One region of the Mesorhizobium sp. NPDC059054 genome, then DNA from elsewhere that is predicted to be linked to it. Evidence: riboswitches for the same ligand, from Rfam matches in the RefSeq annotation. Region 1 holds a riboswitch; the other holds the start of a gene.
What was found. Region 1 has a riboswitch for S-adenosylmethionine ahead of metA (homoserine O-succinyltransferase). Riboswitches for the same ligand answer to the same signal wherever they lie in the genome.
Positions count from the first base shown of each region.

Region 2: linked by a shared signal. The riboswitch ahead of ACFWXH_RS22785 (O-succinylhomoserine sulfhydrylase) and the one ahead of metA (homoserine O-succinyltransferase) in region 1 are both predicted to bind S-adenosylmethionine.

Region 1 covers NZ_JBHYHV010000004.1:202,774-207,436, reverse strand. Annotated here, with positions in the region: gene ACFWXH_RS18195 (LysR family transcriptional regulator) at 1-570, shown strand, start outside; gene metA (homoserine O-succinyltransferase) at 640-1,563, opposite strand; SAM riboswitch at 1,613-1,690, opposite strand; gene hisC (histidinol-phosphate transaminase) at 1,842-2,951, shown strand; gene ACFWXH_RS18180 (prephenate/arogenate dehydrogenase family protein) at 2,956-3,888, shown strand; gene ACFWXH_RS18175 (DUF2125 domain-containing protein) at 3,967-4,663, opposite strand, start outside.
Region 2 covers NZ_JBHYHV010000005.1:381,395-386,057, forward strand. Annotated here, with positions in the region: gene ACFWXH_RS22770 (MBL fold metallo-hydrolase) at 1-633, shown strand, start outside; gene ACFWXH_RS22775 (ABC transporter substrate-binding protein) at 729-1,493, opposite strand; gene ACFWXH_RS22780 (2'-deoxycytidine 5'-triphosphate deaminase) at 1,685-2,779, opposite strand; SAM riboswitch at 2,871-2,948, shown strand; gene ACFWXH_RS22785 (O-succinylhomoserine sulfhydrylase) at 3,008-4,195, shown strand; gene ACFWXH_RS22790 (MmcQ/YjbR family DNA-binding protein) at 4,448-4,663, opposite strand, start outside.

The sequences.
Region 1 (4,663 bases):
GCCGCCCATGTCGCCGGTCCGGAAGTCACGACATTGCTGGCGCGCCTCAACGAACATGATCCGGCGTTGACCATCGAGGTGCAGGTCGACAATTCGCGCAATCTGCTCGATGCATTCGACCGTGGAGAGCTGGATGCCGCGATCGTACGGCGCGAGGACGATCGGCGCGATGGCGAGGTGCTGGGGCCGGAGCATTTCGGCTGGTTCGCCGCCCCCAGTTTCCATTGCCGCCCGGGCGAGCCAATGCGGCTTGCTGCCTTGTCACCGGCGTGCGGCGTGCGCGACATCGGCACCCACGCACTCGACGATGCCGGCATCTCATGGACGGAAGTGTTCCTGGGTGGCGGCTCGTCGGTGGTCATGGCGGCGGTATCGGCAGGGCTTGCTATGGCCGTATTCTCCGAGCGGCTTGCGCCGGTCGGGACCATCGAAGTCAGCCGCAAGTTCAACCTGCCGCCGCTGCCGTCTTCGGAAATCGTGCTGCATTCGACACTGACCGACCAGCGCTCGCGCGACGCGTTGCGCACCATTGCCTGCGCCTTCCGCGAACACCGCGCTGCTGCCGCGTAGGCTCGACAGGCCTGTAAGGACCGCCATTGAAAGACCCGCGCTCGGTTGCCGAGCGCGGTTTCGGCATCTCTAGCCTTCTTTTCCGATATTTTCCGCGTCGTAGGCGGTGGTCTGATAGACGCTGTTGATCCAGTTGCCGAACAGCAGATGGGCATGCGAACGCCAACGGTTCAGTGGCGGGCGCTTGGGGTCGTCGTCCGGATAATACTCGTGCGGCACGGCAATCGATACGCCGGCGGCGACGTCGCGGTCATACTCTTCCTTGAGTGAGGTTGAGTCATATTCGATGTGGTTGAACATATAGAGGCGGTTGCCGGTCTGCTCGGCGAGCAGGCTCGGGCCCGTCTCTTCCGAATCCATCAGCAACTCCAGGCCGGAGCCTGCTGGGATGTCGGCTGTACGCACTTCGGTCCAGCGCGACACGGGAATCGCAAAATCATCCGAGAAACCGGAGAGATAGGGGGAGGCGGGTGCGTTGTTGCGGTGGCGGAAGACGCCGAACGCCTTCTCCCCTAGCGTGTGTTTTGGGACCTGGTGGAAATGCCAGGCGGCGGCCATCGCTCCCCAGCAGATGAAAAAAGACGAATGGACGTTTGTCTTCGTCCAGTCGAGGATCTGCTTGAGCTCGTCCCAGTATGTCACGTCCTCGAATGGCAACAGTTCCACCGGCGCACCGGTGATGATGAAGCCGTCGAATTTGCGATCCTTCACTTCCTCCCAGGTCTGGTAGAAGGTGATCAGATGTTCTTCGGACGTATTCTTGGCCTTGTGATTGCCGATGCGCACCAGGGTCAGCTCGACCTGCAACGGCGTCGCGCCGATCAGCCGGGCGAACTGCGTCTCCGTCCTGATCTTGTTGGGCATCAGGTTGAGCAGGCCGATCTGCAGCGGGCGGATGTCTTGGCGCAGGGCGGTCTGCTCGTCCATGATGGACACGCCCTCTTTGACCAGAACTTCACGGGCGGGGAGCTGGTCCGGGATCTTGATCGGCACTTTGCGAACTCCAAAAAACAAAACCGGCATTGCTGTCGCAAAGCCGGTTTACGGATCGCAAACGGCCCTTTAGCGACTTATTTAACGTGGCTGCAAGCCGACCGGCCAAATCACCACGGATCGATATCTTGCTAATACGCCGACCAAGCGATGGCGTCAATCGATGCTCGAACGTCGGGCCGGTCCCGTCGCGGTTCCGGTTTTCCTCGACATTCAGTGGTGCGGACGGTATTTCCGCCGGAGCCTCCGGTCGGAGGCGTCAATCACGGACTTTCGACATGACCAAGGCAACCGATCCGCTTCGTCCGCAACCTCGTGCCGGTATCCTGAATATCGAGGCCTATGTGCCGGGCAAGGGTGCGGCACACGGTGCCGCCAAGGTCCATAAGCTCTCCGCCAACGAGAACCCGCTCGGACCGTCGCCGAAGGCAGTCGAGGCCGCGCAGGAGGCCGCCGCCGGACTGGAGCGCTATCCTGACGGCCAGGCGACGAAGCTGCGCCAGGCCATCGCCGATACGCATGGGCTCAACATCGCCAACATCCAATGCTTCAACGGCTCCGACGAGGTGCTTGGCCTGCTGGCGCGCATTTACCTCGGGTCCGGTGACGAGGCGATCTATACGGAACACGGATTTCTGGCTTACCCGATCTTCATCCTGGCGGCTGGCGCGACGCCGGTGGTGGCGAAGGAGGCAGGTGAGCTTGTCGACGTCGACGCCATACTGGCGGCCGTCACGCCACGCACGAAGATGGTTTTCCTGGCCAATCCAAACAACCCGACCGGTACATATATTCCTTTCGAAGAAGTGCGGCGCCTGCATGCCGGTTTGCCCAGGACCGTGCTCCTGGTGCTGGACGCGGCCTATGCCGAGTTCGTGCGCCGGAACGATTACGAGGCCGGCGTCGAGCTGGTCGCGGGCAACGAGAATGTTGTCATGACGCGCACCTTCTCCAAGGTGCATGGTCTCGGCGGCGCGCGCATCGGCTGGTCCTATGCGCCGGCGCATGTCGTCGACGTGCTCGAGCGCGTGCGTGATCCCTTCAACGTCAGCGCCACCGCGATCGCGGCGGGCGAGGCGGCAATGCGCGACCGTGCCCACGTCGAACGCTCGGTGCAGCATATCGAGACCTGGGTGCCGTGGCTGACCGACGAACTGACCAGGCTCGGCCTGCGCGTCACTCCCAGTGTCGGCAATTTCATCCTGATCCATTTCCCGGACGATCGAAAACACTCGGCGCCGGTAGCGGACGAATATCTGTGTGAGCGAGGCTATATTCTGCGGCGCGTTGCCGGCTACGGTTTTCCCAACGCGCTGCGGATGACGGTCGGAACCGAAGAAGCCAACCGCGGCGTGGTCGCCGCACTCGCTGAATTCCTGAAAAGCTGAAGAAATGTCCGAACCTCTGTTTGAAAAGATCGCCCTGATCGGCATCGGCCTGATTGGCTCTTCGCTCGCGCGCGTGGTGCGTCGCGAAGGCCTCGCTCGCCATATCGCCATCTCCACCCGCCGCCCGGAAACGCTGAAACGCGCCGAGGAGCTGAAGCTCGGCGACAGTTACACGACCGATGCAAAGGCGGCGGTGCGCGACGCCGACCTCGTCATCGTCTCGGTGCCGGTAGGCGCTTCCGGCACTGTGGCCGAGGAGATCGCGCCGGCGCTCAAAAAGGGGGCGATCCTTACCGATGTCGGCTCCACCAAGCAGTCGGTGATCGCGCAGATGTCGCCCTTCGTGCCGGAAGGCGTGCACTTCATTCCCGGCCATCCTCTCGCCGGCACCGAGAATTCCGGCCCCGACGCCGGTTTTCCGGACCTGTTCGACAACCGTTGGTGCATTTTCACGCCACTGCCGGATACCGACCCGGAAGCGTTGGAGAAGCTGACGGAGTTCTGGCGCCGTTGCGGTTCGAACATCGATACGATGACGCCCGAGCATCACGACATGACGCTCGCCATCGTTTCACATCTGCCGCACATCATCGCCTACAACATCGTCGGCACGGCCGACGATCTGGAGAATGTGACGAAGTCCGAGGTCATCAAATATTCGGCCTCGGGTTTCCGCGACTTCACCCGTCTGGCCGCCTCGGACCCGACCATGTGGCGGGACGTATGCCTGCACAACAAGGATGCCATCCTGGAGATGCTGGCGCGTTTCTCGGAGGATCTGTCTTCCTTGCAAAGAGCGATCCGCTGGGGCGACAGTGACAAGCTGTTCGACCTGTTCACCCGCACCCGCGCCATCCGCCGTTCGATCATCCAGGCCGGCCAGGACATCGACGTTCCCGACTTCGGACGCCAGGTGGTGGAGCATCCGAGTAAGTGAGCGAATAGCGAGGTAGGGAGTAGCGAATAGTGAGGTCGTGAGAATTCCCCTACTCGCTATCTCACTATTCGCTACTCCCTATTCTACCGGCTTGATCATCCCCAACGGAATGAATCCCAGCGAGGCGCGGCCCTTCACCACTTTCAGCGGCATCGTCGGTTCGTTGCCGAGCATGGAAAGGGCGGCGAAACCCTGCTGGATCTGGCTTGCCTGTTCAGGGATGGCCGTGGCGAGAATAGCCGCAACCGCCTTCGGGTTCTGCAGCTTGATGTTGAGTGTGGCGTCGATCAGCCCATCGGCATCGACCGCGACCGGACCCGCGAGGACGATGCGCGCCTCGCCGGAGGACAGTTCAAGATTCCTGATTTCGGCGGATTGACCACGCAGGCTCTTCGGCGGTGTGTTCAGCATGGCGATGCCGTTCTTCACCGTGGCGTCGCCCTTGCCGCTGAAGGGCGGCAGCACCCGTCCGCCGATGGTATGGGCATCGATCTCAAGGTCGGTGAAATCATGGGTGAGCACAAGGTCCTGGCCGGTGGGGCTGGCCGTGGCGGTGAGCTGGCCGACGCTGAACAGCTGGACCGGATCGGTCTCGTCGGCCGGGTCGGTCTGGCCGTTGAAACCCTCGGCCGTTACCGAAACCCGGCTGGGCAAGGGCCACCACAGGCGTCCACTGATGTCCAGCTGGTCCCAGTCGATCCATAGCGGCAGCGTGCCCGGCACGGAGGTGCGCAGCGGCCCGTCGAGATTGACGTTCGGCACCAGCGGCTGGGCC
Region 2 (4,663 bases), on a different contig from region 1:
TCCGGCGCGCCGACATCGGGGGTCTGGATGAACAATTTCAAGGCTGCCGGATTCAAGCCAGAGGATGTCTCGACCGTCATCATCAGCCATTTCCATGGCGACCACATCAACGGCTTCCGGCTCAAGGACGGCACCGCCGTCTTCCCGAATGCCGAGGTCATGGTGCCGGCGGCCGAATGGGCGTTCTGGATGGACGATTCCAAGATGAACGCCGCGCCGGAAGCCGCGAAGAACGCATTCGCCACCGTGCGCCGCGTCTTCGGCCCCGTCGCCAAGGACGTCAAGCAGTACGAAGGCGACAAGGAACTGGTGCCTGGCGTGACCGCGATCGCTGCTCCCGGCCACACGCCCGGCCACACCGTCTTCGCCATTGCCTCCGGCGACGACAGGCTGATGGCATTGTCGGATACGACCAATCATCCTGCGCTGTTCGTACGCAACCCCGACTGGACGGCGGTGTTCGACATGGACGGGCCGCAGGCGACGGCGACCCGGCGCAAGCTGCTCGACATGGCGGCGGCGGAGAAGATGCAGGTTGCCTTCTACCACGCCCCCTTCCCCGCCACCGGTCACATCGCCAAATCCGGCAACGGTTTCGAACTGGTGCCCGTGCAGTGGAGCAGTGCGATCTGAGCCGCGTGGCGCTGGACAGATAAAAGGCCGGGAGAGCTCCCGGCCTTCCTTTTCAGCAACGAGGCGGCTGGCTATCCGCCATCAGCAACAGCTGCTCAATAGATGTCGAAGTCGAAATATTTCGACTGGATCTTCTTGTAGGTGCCGTCGGCCACGATGGCGTCGATGGCCGCATTGAACTTCTCGCGCAGCTCATTGTCCTCCTGGCGTATCGCGATTCCGGCTTCGGTCTCGGTTCCCTTGACGTCGCCGATCATCTTGCAGCAATCCTTGGCCGAGCCGTTCTTCATCCAGTCGACCAGCACGAACTTGTCGGAGAGGACGGCGTCGAGGCGGCCGTTGACCAGGTCGGTCACCGCTTCTTCCTGCGTCGGGTAGAGCTTCACGTCGGCGCCGGCCTTGGCATAGACGTCCTGCGCATAATCGGCCTGGGTTGTGGAAGCTTGCGCGCCCACGGTCTTGCCTTTGACTGCCTCACCATCCGTGCCGGCCAGCGCGCTGTCCTTCAAGGCAACCAGCGCCAGCGGCGTGGTGTAATATTTGTTGGTGAAGGCGACCTGCTTCTTGCGCTCGGGCGTGATGCTCATCGAAGCGATGATGGCATCGAACTTCTTGGCCTGCAGCGCCGGGATCATGCCGTCCCAATCCTGCGTGACGAGTTCGCACTCGGCCTTCATCTGCGCGCACAGCGCATTGGCGATGTCGATGTCGAAACCCTCCAGCTTGCCGTCCGCGGTGAGGGTGTTGAAAGGCGGATAGGCACCCTCCGTCCCGATCTTGATCTTGTCGGCGGCAAAGGCAGCACTGGCGCCCGCCACCATCATCGTTGCGGCCGCGACCGTTGCGAACCACTTGGACATTCTCATCATGTTCCCCCTCGGGTTGGTCTTGTTGTCCGCTGACAGCCAAGCACGCCGCAGGGAGCCAGGCAAGCGCAGGATGCGACGTGGTGTTGCTGCTTTGGATGGGTGGCGTTTTAGGGGAGTAAGGGAATAGGGGAGTAAGGAAGTGGGCAGTTGTTTATTCCCCTATTCCCTTACTCCCCTATTCCCTACCTCGCTGCCCGAAAATGCTTCGACAGCTTCAGGCCCTGCGCCTGGTAATTGGAGCCGAGGTCGGTGCCGTAAAGCGCGGTCGGCCGCTTCAGCATGTGCTCGTAGACCAGCCGGCCGACGATCTGGCCGTGGTCGAGGATGAACGGCACCTCATGGCTGCGCACTTCCAGCACCGCGCGGCTGCCGGTGCCGCCGGCGGCGGAATGACCGAAGCCCGGATCGAAGAAGCCGGCATAGTGCACGCGGAATTCACCGACCAGCGGATCGAATGGCGTCATCTCCGCGGCGTAGAGCGGCGGCACATGCACCGCCTCCTGGCTGACGAGGATGTAGAATTCATCCGGATCGAGCACCAGCTCGCCGGCGCCGCTGCGATAGAGCGGCTCCCAGAAATCGACGATGTCCTGGGCGGCGCGCTTGTCGACGTCGACCAGCCCGGTGTGATGCTTGCCGCGATAGCCGACCAGCCCGTCCTTGTCGCCGGCCAGATCGATGGACAGCGCGATGCCGCCGTTTGAGATGTTGGGCGGGTCGATCGCCACCAGCGTCTCGGCGCGGTGCAAGGCATGCAACTCCTCTTCCGACAGAAGCGCGTTGCCGGTGCGGAAGCGGATCTGCGACAGGCGCGAGCCGGTGCGTGCGACGATCGGGAAGGTGCGCGGGCTGACTTCGAGATAGAGCTGGCCGCGATAGCCGGCGGCGATCTTGTCGAACTCCTGGCCATGGTCGGTCATGACGCGGGTGAAGATGTCGAGCCGGCCGGTCGAACTCTTCGGATTGGTCGAGGCGGAAATGTCGCCCGGCAGTTCCAGGCTTTCCAGCAGCGGCACGATGTAGACGCAGCCCGTCTCCAACACCGCGCCTTCGGCAAGGTCGATCTCATGCAGCTTCAGCCGGTCGAGCTTTGCTTCCACCGTGCTGTGGGGACCGGGCAGGAAGGAGGCGCGCACACGATAGGCCTTTTCGCCGAGGCGCAGGTCGAGGCTCGCCGGCTGGATCTGGTCGGCATCGAGCGGACGCGGCGACTTCAGGCTGCCTGCCTGGAACAGCGCCGCGATATCCTGATCGGGAAGAATGCCTGTCTTGCGCAATGACAACTCCACAGGTGGCTCAAGTCAGCCAGCCCTCCATGCTCTTAATGAAGCCGGCAATTGACGCAAGCCGCCCCCGGGTCTAAAGGGAACTTTATCCCGTGGTGATTTGGCCGGTCGGCTTGCAGCCACGTTAAACAAGTCGCTAAAGGACCGCAGGGCCCGACAAAGCCCCTATGGACCGGTTGCGACTTCGCGGCCGGTTTTTTTGTGTGTCGGAACGGAACCATGACCGAGAAAAAGCGCAACTGGAAACCCGCAACCCAGCTCGTCCACGCTGGCACGCTGCGATCGGGCTTCGGCGAGATGTCGGAAGCGATGTTCCTGACGCAGGGCTATCACTACGACAGCGCCGAGCGCGCCGAAGCCCGCTTCAAGGGCGAGGAGCCAGGCTTCATCTATTCGCGCTACGCGAACCCCACCGTCGACATGTTCGAAAAGCGCATGTGCGCACTGGAAGGCGCTGAAGACGCCCGTGCCTTCGCATCCGGCATGGCCGCGGTGACGGCCGCCGTTTTGTGCAGCCTCAAGGCTGGCGACCATATCGTGGCTGCGCGCGCGCTGTTCGGCTCCTGTCGCTGGGTGGTCGAGACGCTGGCACCGAAATACGGCATCGAGGCGACGCTGGTCGACGGCACCGAGACCGGGAACTGGGAAGCCGCGGTGAGGCCGAACACCAAGCTGTTCTTCCTGGAGAGCCCGACCAACCCGACGCTGGAAGTGGTCGATATCGCCGCCGTCGCTAGGCTCGCCAATTCGATCGGCGCCAGGCTGGTGGTGGACAATGTCTTTGCCACGCCGCTGATGCAGAAGCCGCTGGAACTCGGCGCGCACATCGTCGTCTATTCGGCCACCAAGCACATTGACGGCCAGGGCCGCTGCCTCGGCGGTATCGTGCTGTCCGACAAGAAGTGGATCGACGAGAACCTGCACGATTACTTCCGCCACACCGGCCCGAGCCTGTCGCCGTTCAACGCCTGGGTGCTGCTGAAAGGCCTGGAGACGCTGCCCCTGCGCGTGCGCCAGCAGACGGAAGCAGCCGGCAAGATCGCCGATTTCCTCGCCGACCACCCGAAGGTCGGGCGGCTGATCTATCCCGGCCGTGCCGACCATCCGCAGGCCGACATCATCAAGAAGCAGATGACCGGCGGCTCGACGCTGATCTGCTTCGACCTCAAGGGCGGCAAGAAATCGGCCTTCGCCTTCGAGAACGCGCTCGACGTGGTGCTGATCTCCAACAATCTGGGCGATGCCAAGAGCTTGATCACCCATCCGGCGACGACGACGCACAAGAACCTGACCGACGAGGCCCGCGCGGAACTCGGCATGGGCGACGGCACGCTGCGCCTGTCGCTCGGTCTCGAAGACACCGACGACCTGCTGGAAGACATCGAACAGGCGCTGGCGAAGGCTTGAGGTAAGGGCACGATCTCGCACACGGAGATGCCGTACCCGCCAGTTGTCGATATCTGACTGCGTCGCGCCCGGCACACCCCCACCCCTAACCCCTCCCCTCAAGGGGGAGGGGGACTTCTCGGTCGCTATCTGATGCGAAACCACCGACGTCTTACAGGGCGCGCGCATCGACCAATCCCCCTCCCCCTTGAGGGGAGGGGTTAGGGGTGGGGGTATGCCAGGCGCGACATTCGAAATTTCACATTGTCGCCCCTACCGCAACGACTTCGGCGCGACGGAGCGCCAGCTCATCGTCATGGCATGGCGGACGGTTTCCTCGTCCGCCTGTTCCAGCCAGACCCGCGTCCAGCCTTTCTGGCCCCAGGAGCCGGGGATCGGCTCGAACTGACCGGCCGATGTTTCGAGCAGCAGCCGCTGCTCGTCCGGTGCCAGCTTGATGACGGCGCGGCTGTCCTTCGGCCGCAGCGT